One region of the Duganella sp. GW821-FHT01E12 genome, then DNA from elsewhere that is predicted to be linked to it. Evidence: riboswitches for the same ligand, from Rfam matches in the RefSeq annotation. Region 1 holds a riboswitch; the other holds the start of a gene.
The links. Region 1 has a riboswitch for thiamine pyrophosphate ahead of thiC (phosphomethylpyrimidine synthase ThiC). Riboswitches for the same ligand answer to the same signal wherever they lie in the genome.
Positions count from the first base shown of each region.

Region 2: it holds a riboswitch for thiamine pyrophosphate, as region 1 does, so the genes downstream of both, AC07WS_RS23835 (TonB-dependent siderophore receptor) here and thiC (phosphomethylpyrimidine synthase ThiC) in region 1, are expected to answer to the same signal.

Region 1 covers NZ_JBWKWR010000012.1:145,577-152,679, forward strand. Annotated here, with positions in the region: gene AC07WS_RS25995 (crotonase/enoyl-CoA hydratase family protein) at 1-759, shown strand, start outside; gene AC07WS_RS26000 (TetR/AcrR family transcriptional regulator) at 756-1,310, opposite strand; gene AC07WS_RS26005 (sterol desaturase family protein) at 1,431-2,303, shown strand; gene AC07WS_RS26010 (DUF4382 domain-containing protein) at 2,326-3,552, opposite strand; TPP riboswitch at 3,792-3,892, shown strand; gene thiC (phosphomethylpyrimidine synthase ThiC) at 3,958-5,874, shown strand; gene thiS (sulfur carrier protein ThiS) at 5,882-6,085, shown strand; gene AC07WS_RS26025 (thiazole synthase) at 6,194-6,985, shown strand; gene thiD (bifunctional hydroxymethylpyrimidine kinase/phosphomethylpyrimidine kinase) at 6,982-7,103, shown strand, end outside.
Region 2 covers NZ_JBWKWR010000010.1:98,215-105,317, reverse strand. Annotated here, with positions in the region: gene ompR (osmolarity response regulator transcription factor OmpR) at 1-718, shown strand, start outside; gene AC07WS_RS23850 (ATP-binding protein) at 734-2,095, shown strand; gene AC07WS_RS23845 (hypothetical protein) at 2,095-2,793, shown strand; gene AC07WS_RS23840 (Imm26 family immunity protein) at 2,780-3,349, opposite strand; TPP riboswitch at 3,468-3,566, shown strand; gene AC07WS_RS23835 (TonB-dependent siderophore receptor) at 3,621-5,759, shown strand; gene AC07WS_RS23830 (hypothetical protein) at 5,756-6,481, opposite strand; gene AC07WS_RS23825 (AAA family ATPase) at 6,478-7,002, opposite strand; gene pnuC (nicotinamide riboside transporter PnuC) at 6,999-7,103, opposite strand, start outside.

The DNA of each region.
Region 1 (7,103 bases):
CTGAACCGCCCGGAAAAACTCAACGCCATGAACCTGGCGATGTGGCACGACATCCGCAGCGTCTTCCAGCACATCGACGCCACGCCGGAGATCCGCGTGGCGATCCTGGAGGGCGAGGGCAAGGCCTTCACCGCCGGCATCGACCTGCAGATGATGATGGGCCTGGGCGCGCAGATCCGCGACGAGTGCGACGGCCGCACGCGCGAGAACCTGCGCCGCATCATCCTCGACCTGCAAGACACCCTGACCAGCCTGGAGCGCTGCCGCAAGCCGGTGCTGGCCGCCGTGCACGGCGCCTGCGTGGGCGGCGGCATCGACCTGATCTGCTGCGCCGATATGCGCTACTGCGCGGACGACGCCTGGTTCAGCATCAAGGAGATCGACATCGGCATGACCGCCGACGTCGGCACGCTGCAGCGGCTGCCGCGCCTGATCGGCGAGGGCATGGCGCGTGAGCTGGCCTACACCGCGCGCCGGGTCGACGCCGCCGAGGCGAAGGAGATCCGCCTGGTCAACCGCGTGTTCGACTCGCCCGAGGCGCTGCGCGCCGGCGTGCGCGCGCTCGCCGCCGACATCGCGGCCAAGGCGCCGCTGGCGATCCGCGGCGTGAAGGAAATGATCGGCTACGCGCGCGACCACTCGGTGGCCGACGGCCTCAACTACAACGCCACCTGGAACGCCGCCATGCTGATGTCGGCCGACCTGCAGGAGGCGATGATGTCCGGCATGGGCAAGCGGCCGCCGGCGTTCAGGGACTAGCCGCCCAGCGCGGCCCGGGCCAGCGCGTCGAGCTCGCGCTGCATGGCGGCGATCGGCGGCGGCTCGGGCGCGTCCACCCACCAGGCCATCGCCTCGACCACGCCGCCGGCCACGAAGCGGGCCACCCATGGATGCGCCGCCGCCGGGTGGGCCCGCCGTTTCAGTTCGATCTGCACCAGCTGGCACACCATGTGCCTGAACCGGCGCGCCACGCCCTGTCCGCCGCGCCTGCCGATGGCCGCGCGGAAGACGTCGCGCTGCTGCGCCATGTGCTCCAGCAGGCCGGCCAGGAAGTGGCAGTCCGCCTGCCCGGCCTCCGCCGTCTGCGCCGCGATCATGTCGCGCAGGTCGTTCAACCCCGCCGACAGCAGCTCGTCCTTGCTCTGGTAGTGCACATAGAAGGTTGAGCGGCCCACGTTCGCCCGGTCGCAGATCTCCTGGATGGTCAGCTGGTCCCAGCCGCGCAGCGCCATCAGGTCCAGCATCGCGTCGCGCAGCGCGGCCTTGGTCTTGAGGACGCGGCGATCCGGTTCGGGGGGGCGGTCGGTCATGGGGTTCCTGGACATTAAGCGGCGGATTGTCTGCTATCGGACACCGGCCCGGCCTGCGCGCTGTCGCGGACGGCGGGCGGGGGCGATCATGGACACCTGTCTACTTCAGGAGTGTAAACCATGTCCGATTCCCGTGTTGCCGCGCGCTGGCCGCGCTATCTGTTTTATCCGCTTGCGCTGGCTGCCACGCTGGCCTTCATTCTGGCCTCGGTCGGCGGCTGGCTCGGCCCGCTCGGCAAGGCGTATCCGGCTTACCTGGCGGCCATGATCGCGACGATGGTGACCCTCGAACGCCTGATGCCGGCGCGCCGCGAGTGGAACATGACCAGGACCTCGTTGCTCACGCGCGACCTGCCCATGCTGGTCGTCAATGGCGCGACCATCGCCGCGACCACCTGGGCCGTGACCTGGCTGGCCGCCCATCACGGCGGACTGCCGGTGTTGCGCAGCAGCCTGCACTGGCAGGCCGAAGCGGTCTGCGCGGTGCTGCTGTCGGACTTCCTGTGGTACTGGCTGCACCGCTACAGCCACGAGGGACGTGGCCCGCTGGCGCGCTGGCTGTGGAAGACCCACGCGATCCACCACCTGCCCGGCGAGGTCTATGTGTTCATGCACGTGGTGGGCCATCCGATCAACAGCGCCTACGTGCGCGTGCTGCTGATGCTGCCGGCCATCCTGTTCGGCTTCTCGCCGGAGGCCGTGTTCGCGGCATCGGTATTCAATGGCTTCCAGGGGCTGGTGTCGCACTTCAATGTCGACGCCAGGGCGGGATGGTTCAACCGCCTGCTGACCGGCACCGAGCTGCACCGCTTCCACCACAGCGCCAGCCGGGAGGAGCTTGGAAACTATGGCGCCACCGTCTCGATCTGGGACCAGTTGTTCGGCACCTTCCGCCTGCCGGCCGCCGCGCCGCGCCGGCTCGGCGTCGACGACCGTGCGCGCTATCCCGGCGACCGCCAGTGGTTGCGGCTGTTGGGCTTGCCCTTCCACTGACAGGGCAAGCCGGCAGGGCGCCTTACGGCTTCAGGTTGAAGTTGACGTTGGCCTGATCGACCAGCGAAATATCGACCAGCGGCAGGCTGGCCGTGGTGTAGCCCTCGGCCGACGCCTCGACCATGTATTTGCCCGGACCCGGCAGCACCGTGGCGGCGCTGGCGAACTGCAGCGGCAGCGTGGCGCTGTACACCGCGTAGCGCGGCGCGGCGACCGGCAGTCCGCCCAGCGTGTAGGCGCCGCTGGCCAGGTCGGCGCCGCGGTACTTGACGGTCACGGTCGGCCCGGCCGCCAGGCTCTGCTTGGCCGCGACATAGGCGCTGGCGGTGCTGCTGGCCGGCGTCAGCGTGACGGTGCCGGCTATGCTGCCGCCGGCGCTGGCCGGCAGCGTGATCGGCGCGGCGGCCGTGCTGATGGCCACCGTGGCCGAGGTGCTGGTCACCGGCACCGCGCCCACCACGGCGGCGGCGCTGTTGTCGGCCGTGACCACCACGTCATAGTTCCCCAGCGGCAGGCGGCTCAGCGCGAACTCGCCGGTGGTGGCGTTGGGCGTGGTGGCGCTGACGATGGCGCCGTTCTGCTGCGCCGACACCGTCACGTGGCTGGCCAGCAGCGCGGTCGAGACAAAGCCGCCGATGCCGTTGAGCGTGGTCGGGATCACCTTCACCACCGGTTTCAGCGCGTACTTGCCGTTGCCCTTGGTGAGCACCGATTTGCAGGCGTCGAAGTCCAGCACCAGGTCGACCCGCTGGCCGGCCGCCACGTCGAAGGCGTTGACCAGCTTGATGCCGCTCTGCACCGCGCTCGGGGTGTCGAGCGACACCTCGGCGGTGCCGCCGGTGACCACCACCGAGTTGGCCAGGCCGCTGCCGGTGTTGGGGTCGAGCACCAGCCGCAGCTGGTTGTAATGGCCCGCGCTCAGCGAGGTCTGGCCCAGCGCCTCCAGCGCGCCGTTGGTCAGGTTCAGCAGGTTGATCTTGCGGGCCGGACTGAGCGTGATGTCGGTCCAGCCGGCGTCGGTGTCGCTGGCGGTGCTGCTCTGGTTGACGCGCACCTTGTTGACGGTGACGTTGACGGCGTCGAAACCGCACGACGGCGCGTCCGTCATCGACACCGACAGCGTGCCCAGAGTGCTGGGCGGCGTGCTGTCGCCCCCGCCCCCGCCCCCGCCGCCGCCGCAGGCGCTCAGCCCGGCTGCCGCGAGGGCCGCGACGGCGGCCAGGTAGATGGATGGGTGTGCTGGCTTCATGATGATTCTCCCGAAAATCGCGCGTGGGGCGCTTGTTGTGGCGACGGTGGTGTCGCTGTGGGGATATTGTGAGTTCCTTTCAGAAACTATTATGTGTGATGCCTCACATAGCGCGCAGCTCTTACAATTGTTACACATCGGCTCGTTATACACGCCATACCAGGTATTGTGGTTTTTTTCACGCGGACATTGTCCGGGCGGCGCGGCCGAGCGTATAATCGGCCCCGCTGCCGCAAGGTGGCACACGCTAGGGGTCCTGCGCATTGCGATGCGCGGGTGAGAAATACCCTCCGAACCTGATCTGGATAATGCCAGCGAAGGGAAGCTTAGGACATCGCCGCCAAATCTGATGGGAGGCGCGGTCCAACCTCCTTTGCTGGCTCCTGTAGCTAACGAAGGAGCCAAATGAACGCCAATCCCAAATTCCTGTCCGCCACCGCCACGGTGGACGAGGCAGCCGTCAAGCCATTACCGAACTCGCGCAAGGTCTACGTCGAGGGCGGCCGTCCCGACATCCGCGTGCCGATGCGCGAGATCACCCAGGCCGACACGCCGGCCTCGTTCGGCTTCGAAGCCAATCCGCCGATCTACGTCTACGACACCTCCGGCCCGTACACCGATCCGGACGCGGTGATCGACATCCGCTCCGGCCTGGCCGCGACCCCGCGCCTGCCGTGGATCCTGGAGCGCGACGACACCGAGGAACTGGACGGCCCGACCTCCGAATACGGCCAGGCGCGCCTGGCGGACCCGGCGCTGGCCGAACTGCGCTTCAACCTGCACCGCAAGCCGCGCCGCGCGCGCGAAGGCAGGAACGTCACGCAGATGCACTACGCGCGCCAGGGCATCGTCACGCCCGAGATGGAATTCGTCGCCATCCGCGAGAACCTGCGCCGCCAGGAGTACCTGGAAAACCTGAAGAAATCCGGCCCCATGGGCCAGCGCCTGGCCGACCTGATGGGCCGCCAGCATCCGGGGCAATCGTTCGGCGCCAGCATCCCGGCCGAGATCACGCCGGAGTTCGTGCGCGAGGAAATCGCCCGCGGCCGCGCCATCATCCCGGCCAACATCAACCACCCGGAAATCGAGCCGATGATCATCGGCCGCAACTTCCTGGTCAAGATCAACGCCAACATCGGCAACTCCGCCGTCACCTCGTCGATCGGCGAGGAAGTCGAGAAGATGACCTGGGCCATCCGCTGGGGCGGCGACAACGTCATGGACCTGTCCACCGGCAAGCACATCCACGAAACGCGCGAATGGATCATCCGCAACAGCCCGGTGCCGATCGGCACGGTGCCGATCTACCAGGCGCTGGAAAAGGTCAACGGCAAGGCCGAGGACCTGACCTGGGAAATCTTCCGCGACACCCTGATCGAGCAGGCCGAGCAGGGCGTCGACTACTTCACCATCCACGCCGGCGTGCTGCTGCGCTACGTGCCGATGACGGCCAAGCGCCTGACCGGCATCGTCTCGCGCGGCGGCTCCATCATGGCCAAGTGGTGCCTGGCGCACCACAAGGAATCGTTCCTGTACACGCACTTCGAAGAGATCTGCCAGATCATGAAGGCCTACGACGTCTCGTTCTCGCTGGGCGACGGCCTGCGGCCCGGCTCGATCTACGACGCCAACGACGAGGCCCAGCTGGGCGAGCTGAAGACCCTGGGCGAGCTGACCCAGATCGCCTGGAAGCACGACGTGCAGGTGATGATCGAGGGTCCGGGCCACGTGCCGATGCAGCTGATCAAGGAGAACATGGACCTGCAGCTGGAGCAGTGCCACGAGGCGCCGTTCTACACGCTGGGGCCGTTGACCACCGACATCGCGCCCGGCTACGACCACATCACCTCGGGCATCGGCGCCGCGCAGATCGGCTGGTACGGCACGGCCATGCTGTGCTACGTCACGCCGAAAGAACACCTGGGGCTGCCGGACAAGAACGACGTCAAGGACGGCATCATCACCTACAAGATCGCCGCCCACGCGGCCGACCTGGCCAAGGGCCATCCGGGCGCGCAGATCCGCGACAACGCGCTGTCGAAGGCGCGCTTCGAATTCCGCTGGGACGACCAGTTCAACATCGGCCTCGACCCGGACAAGGCGCGCGAATTCCACGACGAGACGCTGCCCAAGGACTCGGCCAAGGTGGCGCACTTCTGCTCGATGTGCGGCCCGCATTTCTGCTCGATGAAGATCACGCAGGAAGTGCGCGAATTCGCCGCGGCCAACGGCGTGTCGGACGGCGCGGCGCTGGAGCAGGGCATGCAGGTCAAGGCGGTGGAGTTCATCAAGAACGGCGCCGAGCTGTACCGCAAGCTGTGAGGCCGGCATGATCGACATCGAATTGAACGGCGCCCCGTACCGGGTGCCGCCGCGGCAGACGCTGGACCAGCTGATCGACGCCCTGTCGCTGAGCGGGCAGGCGCTGGCGCTGGCGGTCAACCGCGCGGTGGTGCCGCGCCAGCAGTGGCCGCAGCGCGAACTGCAGCCGCAGGACCGGGTCGACATCGTGCGCGCCATCGGCGGCGGCTAAATTAAATTGGGGTCAAGTCTGACATTCGGACACGAGCTCTGCCGTAAGCGCCCGCTTACGGCAGAGCTCGTGTCCGAATGTCAGACTTGACCCCACAAGGAGAGCAACATGAACGCATCATCCCAAGACCTGCTGACCATCGCGGGCAAGAGCTACAAGTCGCGGCTGCTGGTGGGCAGCGGCAAGTACAAGGACCTTCAACAAACCCGCGAGGCGACCGACGCCGCCGAGGCGGAGATCATCACCGTGGCCATCCGCCGCGTCAACATCGGCCAGGACCCCAAGGCGCCGAGCCTGCTGGACGTGCTGCCGCCGTCGCAGTACACCATCCTGCCCAACACGGCCGGCTGCTACACCGCCAAGGACGCGGTCTACACGCTGCAGATGGCGCGCGAGCTGCTCAACGGCCACAAGCTGGTCAAGCTGGAGGTGCTGGGCGACGAGAAGACCCTGTTCCCCCACATGCCGGAAACCCTGCTCGCCGCCGAGGCGCTGGTCAAGGACGGCTTTGACGTCATGGTCTACTGCAGCGACGATCCGATCCAGGCCAAGCTGCTGGAGGACATCGGCTGCGTGGCGGTGATGCCGCTGGCCTCGCTGATCGGCTCCGGCATGGGCATCCTCAATCCGTGGAACCTGTCGCTGATCATCGAGCAGGCCAGGGTGCCGGTGCTGGTCGACGCCGGCGTCGGCACGGCCTCGGACGCGGCCATCGCCATGGAACTGGGCTGCGACGGCGTGCTGATGAACACGGCCATCGCCGGCGCCCGCGATCCGGTGCGCATGGCGCGCGCCATGAAGCTGGGCGTGCAGGCCGGCCGTGAGGCCTACCTGGCCGGCCGCATCGCCCGCAAGTTTGCCGCCTCGCCGTCCTCGCCGATGGCGGGCCGGCTGGCATGAGCGAGCGCCTGTCCTCGCAAGTGGCGGCGCAGCTGATGGCGCAACTGGTGGCGCGCCCCTGCGTGCTGGTGTTCGCCGGCCTCGATCCGTCCGGCGGCGCCGGTATCGCCGCCGACCT
Region 2 (7,103 bases), on a different contig from region 1:
CCACCAGGCCAAGATCATGGTGGTGGACGACGACGTGCGTCTGCGCGACCTGCTGCGGCGCTACCTCACCGAGCAAGGCTTCAACGTCTTCACCGCCGAGAGCGCGACGGCCATGAACAAGCTGTGGCTGCGCGAGCGCTACGACCTGCTGGTGCTGGACCTGATGCTGCCGGGCGAGGACGGCCTGTCGATCTGCCGCCGCCTGCGCGGCGCCGGCGACCAGACACCGATCATCATGCTCACCGCGAAAGGCGAGGACGTCGACCGCATCGTCGGCCTGGAAATGGGCGCGGACGACTACCTGCCCAAGCCCTTCAACCCGCGCGAGCTGGTGGCCCGCATCGGCGCCGTGCTGCGCCGCCGCGGCCCGGACGAGATCCCCGGCGCGCCGTCGGAAACCCCGCAATCGTTCGAGTTCGGCCAGTTCATCCTGGACCTGGGCACGCGCACGCTGAAGAAAAGCGGCGAGACCGTGCCGCTGACCACCGGCGAATTCTCGGTGCTGAAAGTATTCGCCCGCCACGCGCGCCAGCCGCTGTCGCGCGAAAAGCTGATGGAGCTGGCGCGCGGCCGCGAGTACGAGGTGTTCGACCGCAGCCTGGACGTGCAGATCTCCCGCCTGCGCAAGCTGATCGAGCCCGATCCGTCGAGCCCGCTGTACATCCAGACCGTCTGGGGCCTGGGCTATGTGTTCATTCCGGAGGGGCAGCCGCGCTAAGGCGCGGAAGCACGCATGAAGTCGAAGTTCCCGTTCACCTTCCGCATCGCCAGCCTCAAGAGCGGCCTGTTCTGGCGCACCTTCTTCCTGCTGGGCGCGCTCACCACGACCAGCATGACGGCCTGGGTCGGCATGATCAGCGTGGTGCAGCACGAGCCGCAGGTGCAGCAGATCTCGTCGCAGGTGATCTCGGTGGTCACCATCACCCACGCCGCCCTCACCCACTCCGCGCCCGAGCTGCGGCGCGAGCTGCTGTTCGACCTGGTGTCCAACGAGGGCATCCGCGTGTTCACGCTGGAGGACGACGACAAGGTCGATCCGCCGCCCGACAACGCCCTCATGCCCGACATCCAGAAGCTGGTCAAGGCCAAGCTGGGCGAGGACACCCGCTTCTCGGCGCGCGTGAACGGCGTGGCCGGCTTCTGGGTCAGCTTCAAGATCGACGACGACGCCTACTGGCTGATGCTGGAACGCGAGCGCATCCGCGGCCTGACCGGCATCCAGTGGCTGGGCTGGGCCAGCGTGGTGTCGGTGGTGTCGCTGCTGGGCGCGGCCTTCATCTCCAGCCTGATCAACCTGCCGCTGCGGCGCCTGACGCAGGCCACCCGCGCCTTCGCCCAGGGCAAGCGCCCGGACCCGCTGCCGGAAAAGGGGCCGATGGAAATCATGGTGGCCAACCGCAGCTTCAACCAGATGGTCGACCAGCTGCAGCAGGTGGAGTCCGACCGCGCCGTGATCCTGGCCGGCATCTCGCACGACCTGCGCACGCCGCTGGCGCGCATGCAGCTGGAGGTGGAGATGGCCAACCTGTCGAACGAGGCGCGCGAGGGCATCCAGTCCGACATCGCGCAGATGGACGACATCATCGGCCAGTTCCTCGACTACGCCAAGCCGACCGAGGTGTCGAGCTTCATCAACGTCGACCTCAGCGAACTGCTGAGCGACACCGCGCACGAGGCGGGCCGCCTGCCGGACGTGACCATCCACACCGACATCGCGCCCAATGCCCACGTGATGGGCAACGCCACCGACATCAAGCGCGTCATCAACAACCTGATCGAGAACGCCCGCCGCTACGGCAAGACGCCAGGCAGCGAACTGACCGAGATCGACATCAAGTGCAGCATAAAGGGCATGCACACCTCGCGCCGGGTGGTGATCGAGGTGCAGGACCACGGCAACGGCGTGCCGCCCGAACAGATCGAACAGCTGCTCAAGCCCTTCACCCGGCTCGACGCCGCGCGCGGCCAGGCCAACGGCGCCGGCCTGGGCCTGGCCATCGTCGACCGCGTGATGCAGCGCCACGGCGCCGAGCTGCAGGTGCGCAACCGCGAGGGCGGCGGCCTGCTGATCCAGATCGTGATGAAGGCGGCGTGATGCGGGCGATGTCGCTTGCAGTGCTGCTGATGGCCGCAGGCCAGGCCACGGCCGCCAGGCCGCCCGCGCCGCCGCGCATCGAACAGCGCCAGCCGACCGACGCGGAACGCGCCAGCTTCGACGACTACTTCCGCCAGAAGATGCTGGCCGAATCCAAGGGCGCGCCAGTGGTGCAGCCGCTGTTCGCGCCGGCGTTCGAGATCGAGCGCCAGCGCGGCAAGCCGTGGCAGGTGATCGCCCGTGTCGATTCGGCGCCGCGCCATTCGGCGGTGGACCTGTGCCGGCAGATCCGTTCCAGCTTTGTCTACGACGCCAGGGCGCCCAGAGACGCGCGCTGGAGCGAGGCGGCGCAGCCGCCCAGCTGGCATGTGTGGCTGGCGCAGCCCAAGACCGTCTGCAGCGCCGCGCCGCACACGGTGCTGATGGACCAGGCGCTGCCGCCGGAGGACGTGGTGGCGCTGCTGCGCCAGTATCCCGAATTGCTGAGCCGCGCGCGCCTGCTCCTGGCCGGCAACTCGCGCTGCATCCGCCAGCGCGCCCTGCCCTTCACGCTGCGCGCGATCGAACCGGCGCCGCCGGCTGCCGGCGCGCCCGTGATGTTCAACCTGGTGTTTGAAAGCGACCGCGACACCATCGCCCGCGTCGCCGTGCGCAAGCACCGCGGCGAGTACGCGGCCTGGAACGTCAGCTGCGACTAGCGCTGCCGCCACCACTGCTGCGGTTGATCGGGTGGTCCTGCGGCTCCAGCAGGCGGGTCAGCAACAGCTCGGTGGAGCCGTAGCCGTACAGCGAATCCGTTTCCAGCCCTTGCGTATCGTAGGGGACGGATTCCTCGCGCTCCGAGCGGCTCGGGTCCGCGTCCGAATACGTGACGCGCCAGGCGCGCTTGAGCGAATCGGCACGGCGCAGGAACTGCGGCATCGGCCACAGCGCCGGATTCCAGTCGGCGATGTCCCCCAGCACGCGCCAGTGGCCGCTGGCCAGCGCCATGTCGCCCACCCGCAGCACCTTGAGCGCGTCCTGCGGCTGCAGCGTGTTGAGCTCCTCCAGCGACGGCAGGCGCGCCAGCTTGGGGCCGAACAGATACGCCAGCATGATCTTGCTGCCCGGCGACAGGCGTGCCACCAGCCCCCAGCCATAGCCGCCATCCAGCAACGGAATCGCAAACCAGCTTCCCTCTTGATACGACTGCCTCATTCCCACCCTTTCGCTTGCACGATGCAGCAAGGTGTCGCCAAAATGCACGGACATCATGGCGCCTCCGTTAAAAGCTGTGACTGCTTCGTTGGCGCCCTGCGGCGCAAACCCCCAGTGTAGCGGCGCGGCGCGGAACGCGGCGCACGGCACCGCACTCCGCGCCTGTGCTACACTAACGCCTCGCTAGGGGTCCTGGAGCTTTGCTGCCGGGTGAGAGATACCCTTCGTACCTGATCTGGATAATGCCAGCGAAGGAAAGCGCAAAGCAGTGTTTCCCCTCCTTTGATGGCTCTCCCCGCGGCTCCAGCCGAACACGTAGAGAGTCCATATGTCCACACCAAAATTTGCAGTTTCCGCCATCGCGCTGGCGGTGTTACAGGCTTTTCCCGGCGCCGCCGTCGCTGAAACCTCCGCCGCAGAGCAAGCCCTGCCCGAGGTGGTGATCACCGGCGCCAAGGCCCAGGCCAGCCGCGCCTCCGTGGCCGGCTTCGCCAACACGCCGCTGCTGGAAACCCCGGCCTCGGTCAGCGTGCTGACCTCGCAGCAGATGCTGGACCGCCAGGTGCGCTCCACCACCGACGCCGCCAGATACGACGCCAGCCTGAGCGACTCCTACAACGCGGTCGGCTACTCGGAGCAGTTCTCCATCCGCGGCTTCAAGCTGGACAACGCCTCCAGCTACCGCAAGGACGGCATGTCCGTCTCGGCCGACACCCAGATCCCGCTGGAGAACAAGGAACGCCTGGAAGTGCTGAAAGGCTTGTCCGGCCTGCAGGCGGGCGTGTCGGCGCCGGGCGGCGTGGTCAACTACGTCACCAAGCGTCCGACCGATGCGCCGCTGCGCACCGTGGTGCTGGAAGAGCGCGAACGCGGCACGCTGTACGGCGCCGTCGACCTGGGCGGACGCTTCGAAGACCAGCGCTTCGGCTACCGCTTCAACGCCGCCGCCGAGCGCCTGCGCTCCTACATCAAGGGCGCGGACGGCAACCGCAAGTTCGTCTCGGCCGCCTTCGACTGGAAGATCTCGCCGCAGGCGCTGCTGCAGGTGGACGCCGACTACCAGAAGAAATCGCAAGTGACCGCGCCCGGCTTCCAGCTGCTGAACAACACGACGCTGCCGAACATCCCGGCCGACACCATGCTGAACAACCAGCCGTGGAGCCGTCCGGTGGAAACCACCAGCAGCAACATCGGCGCGCGCTTCGAGTACAAGTTCACGCCCGACTGGAGCACCACCGTCAGCGCCAACCAGCACCAGTTCAAGCGCGACGACTACACCGCCTTCCCTTACGGCTGCACGGCGCAGCTGCTGTACCCCGGCTTCTGCGGCAACGGCGACTACGACATCTACGACTACATCAGCCTGGGCGAGAAGAAATCGCCGCTGACGGTGCAGGCGCTGGTTCAGGGCAAGTTCAGCACCGGCTCGATCAAGCATGACTTCACCGGCGGCGCATCGCTGTTCAGAAACAGCGAGAAATGGGGCGACTACCTGTACGTGCAGGCCGGCGCCGACGGCACCGCGTTCAGCAACATCTACCACCCTATCATGGTGGCGCCGGCGACCGGCACCAGCGGCCCGGTCTCCGAACGCCGCAGCGACAACGAACGCGCCCTGTTCGCGCAGGACATCCTGAGCCTCAACGAGCAGCTCAAGCTGCACGCCGGCGCGCGTTACGTGCAGGTCAAGCGCGACGAATTGGCCAGCAACCGGCTGCCGTCCGCCCACACCGATGTCGGCTTCTGGCTGCCGAACGTGGCGCTGGTGTACAGCCTGCGTCCCAACGTCTCGGTCTACACCTCGTACGCGCAGGGCCTCGAGCATGGCGGCCTTGCGCCGATCGGCACCGTCAACGAAGCCCGCGCGCTGGCGCCGGGCAAATCGAAGCAGGTCGAAGTGGGCGTCAAGGCCGACATCCATCCCGACCTGAGCGCCAGCGTGGCGCTGTTCGAGATCCGCAAGGGCCTGGAATACACCGACGCGCAAAACACCTTCGTGCGCAACGGCCGCGCACAGAACCGCGGCCTGGAAATGGCCCTGAACGGCCGCGCCTCGCGCGAGCTGACGGTGGGCGTATCGGCCACCGCGCTCAACACGCAGCAGCGCGACACCGGCTCGGCGGAACTGGACGGCAAACGCGTCGCCGACGTCGCCGCCTTCAAGTCAACCGTGTACGCCGACTACGCCGTGCCGCAAGTGGCCGGGCTGTCGGTCAACGCCAACTGGGTCTACTCGGGCAAGAAGGCGTTCGATACGAAGAACCAGGTGTTCGTGCCGGGCTACCATGTGCTGAACCTGGGCGGCGCCTACGCCACCCGCGTCGGCGGCGTGCAGACCACGCTGCGCGCCGGCATCGACAACGCGTTCGACAAGTTCTACTGGCGCGACGTCACGCCGGAGCTGGGCGGCTACCTGATGCCGGGCGCCACCCGCACCTTCCGCGTGTCGGCCCAGTTCGACCTTTAAAAGACCAGCTGCACGCGCATCGAAAAGCTCTTCGCTGCGCGTGCCGAATTCCTGCCGATCAGGTAAGCGAATTCGTACTTGATCTCCTGCCGGCCAATATCGCGGTGCCCGAACACCGCCGGCCCGGCGCGGTGCGACTGCTGCCGGTATGGCAGCCAGTCGTTCCACTTCCCCACCTCGCCAAATGCCTGCACGCCCGGCTGCAGCCAGGGCATCCAGTTATGCTTCACTTGCAGCTGGTAAGTCAGCTCCATCGGATGCTCGCCGCCGCCCGGCGCCACGCGGTAGTCGCGCTGGAAGAACAGATTGGCGTTGAACTGCGTGCGGCCGATCTCCGTCTGCAGCACCGGCCCCCATTCCAGCGCGTAGCCGTCGGCGTTGTCGCGGGCCTTTTCCAGCTTGGTGTGCAGCGCCAGGTCGAAGGCATACTGGCCTTGCGTCAGCAGGTAGTCGTTCTGCCACGCCGTCTCCTGCCTATGGGGCGCGCCGCCGTTCATCTTGACCCACTTGACGTAGAGCTCCGTGTACCAGCGCGACGTGACGCCGTAGCCGACGCCGATTTCCGGCGCCGCCACGGTGCGCCCGTTGTAATGGGCGTTCCAGTATTTATAGTCGAGGGATGCCTGGCCCTCCACGTCGTAGGTGGAGACCAGGTAGTAGCCGGTATCGGCCAACGCCAGCGGGGATACGCACATCAGGATCACCGCCAGCCGCTGCTTCATGGTAGATGCCGCTCCACTTGGGATAGTCGTTCGCCGGGATCGCCCGACACCAGCAGATAGGGTATCCCACGCGCCGCCAGCTCGTCCAGCAGCATGCGGTTGACGATGACGCTGACTTCCTCGGATTCACGCTGCAAGCCATCGGCGATCCACGGGATATCCAGCGCCGTCACCAGCGTGAAGGCGTAATCCTGCTGGTGCGTGGCCGCCAGCGCGGCCAGCTGCTCGTCGATGCCGCCGAAATAATGGTGGCCGTAGACCACCGTCATCAGCGGCGCGGTGTCGCAAAAAAGATACTGGTTGGCGCGTGGCGCGGCCGCATCCTCGCGGTCGCGCTGCGTTTCGGCGATATGGAACTGGTCGGCCGCCACCGGTATCCTGGCCTCGGTGTCGACGAATTCGCGCAGGTACTCGGGTACCCACAGCGTTTGATAGCGTTCGGCCAGCGCCGCCGCCAGCGTCGATTTGCCTGACGACGCCGCGCCCAGTATCGCCACCCGCCGCGGCACCGCCGTATTCATTCCAGCGCCATGCGGCCGCCGGCGCCGTCGCTGCTCCAGGCGCGCAGGCCGATCACCGCCATGCCGACGAACACCGCGTACAGCACGGCCGTCAGCACCAG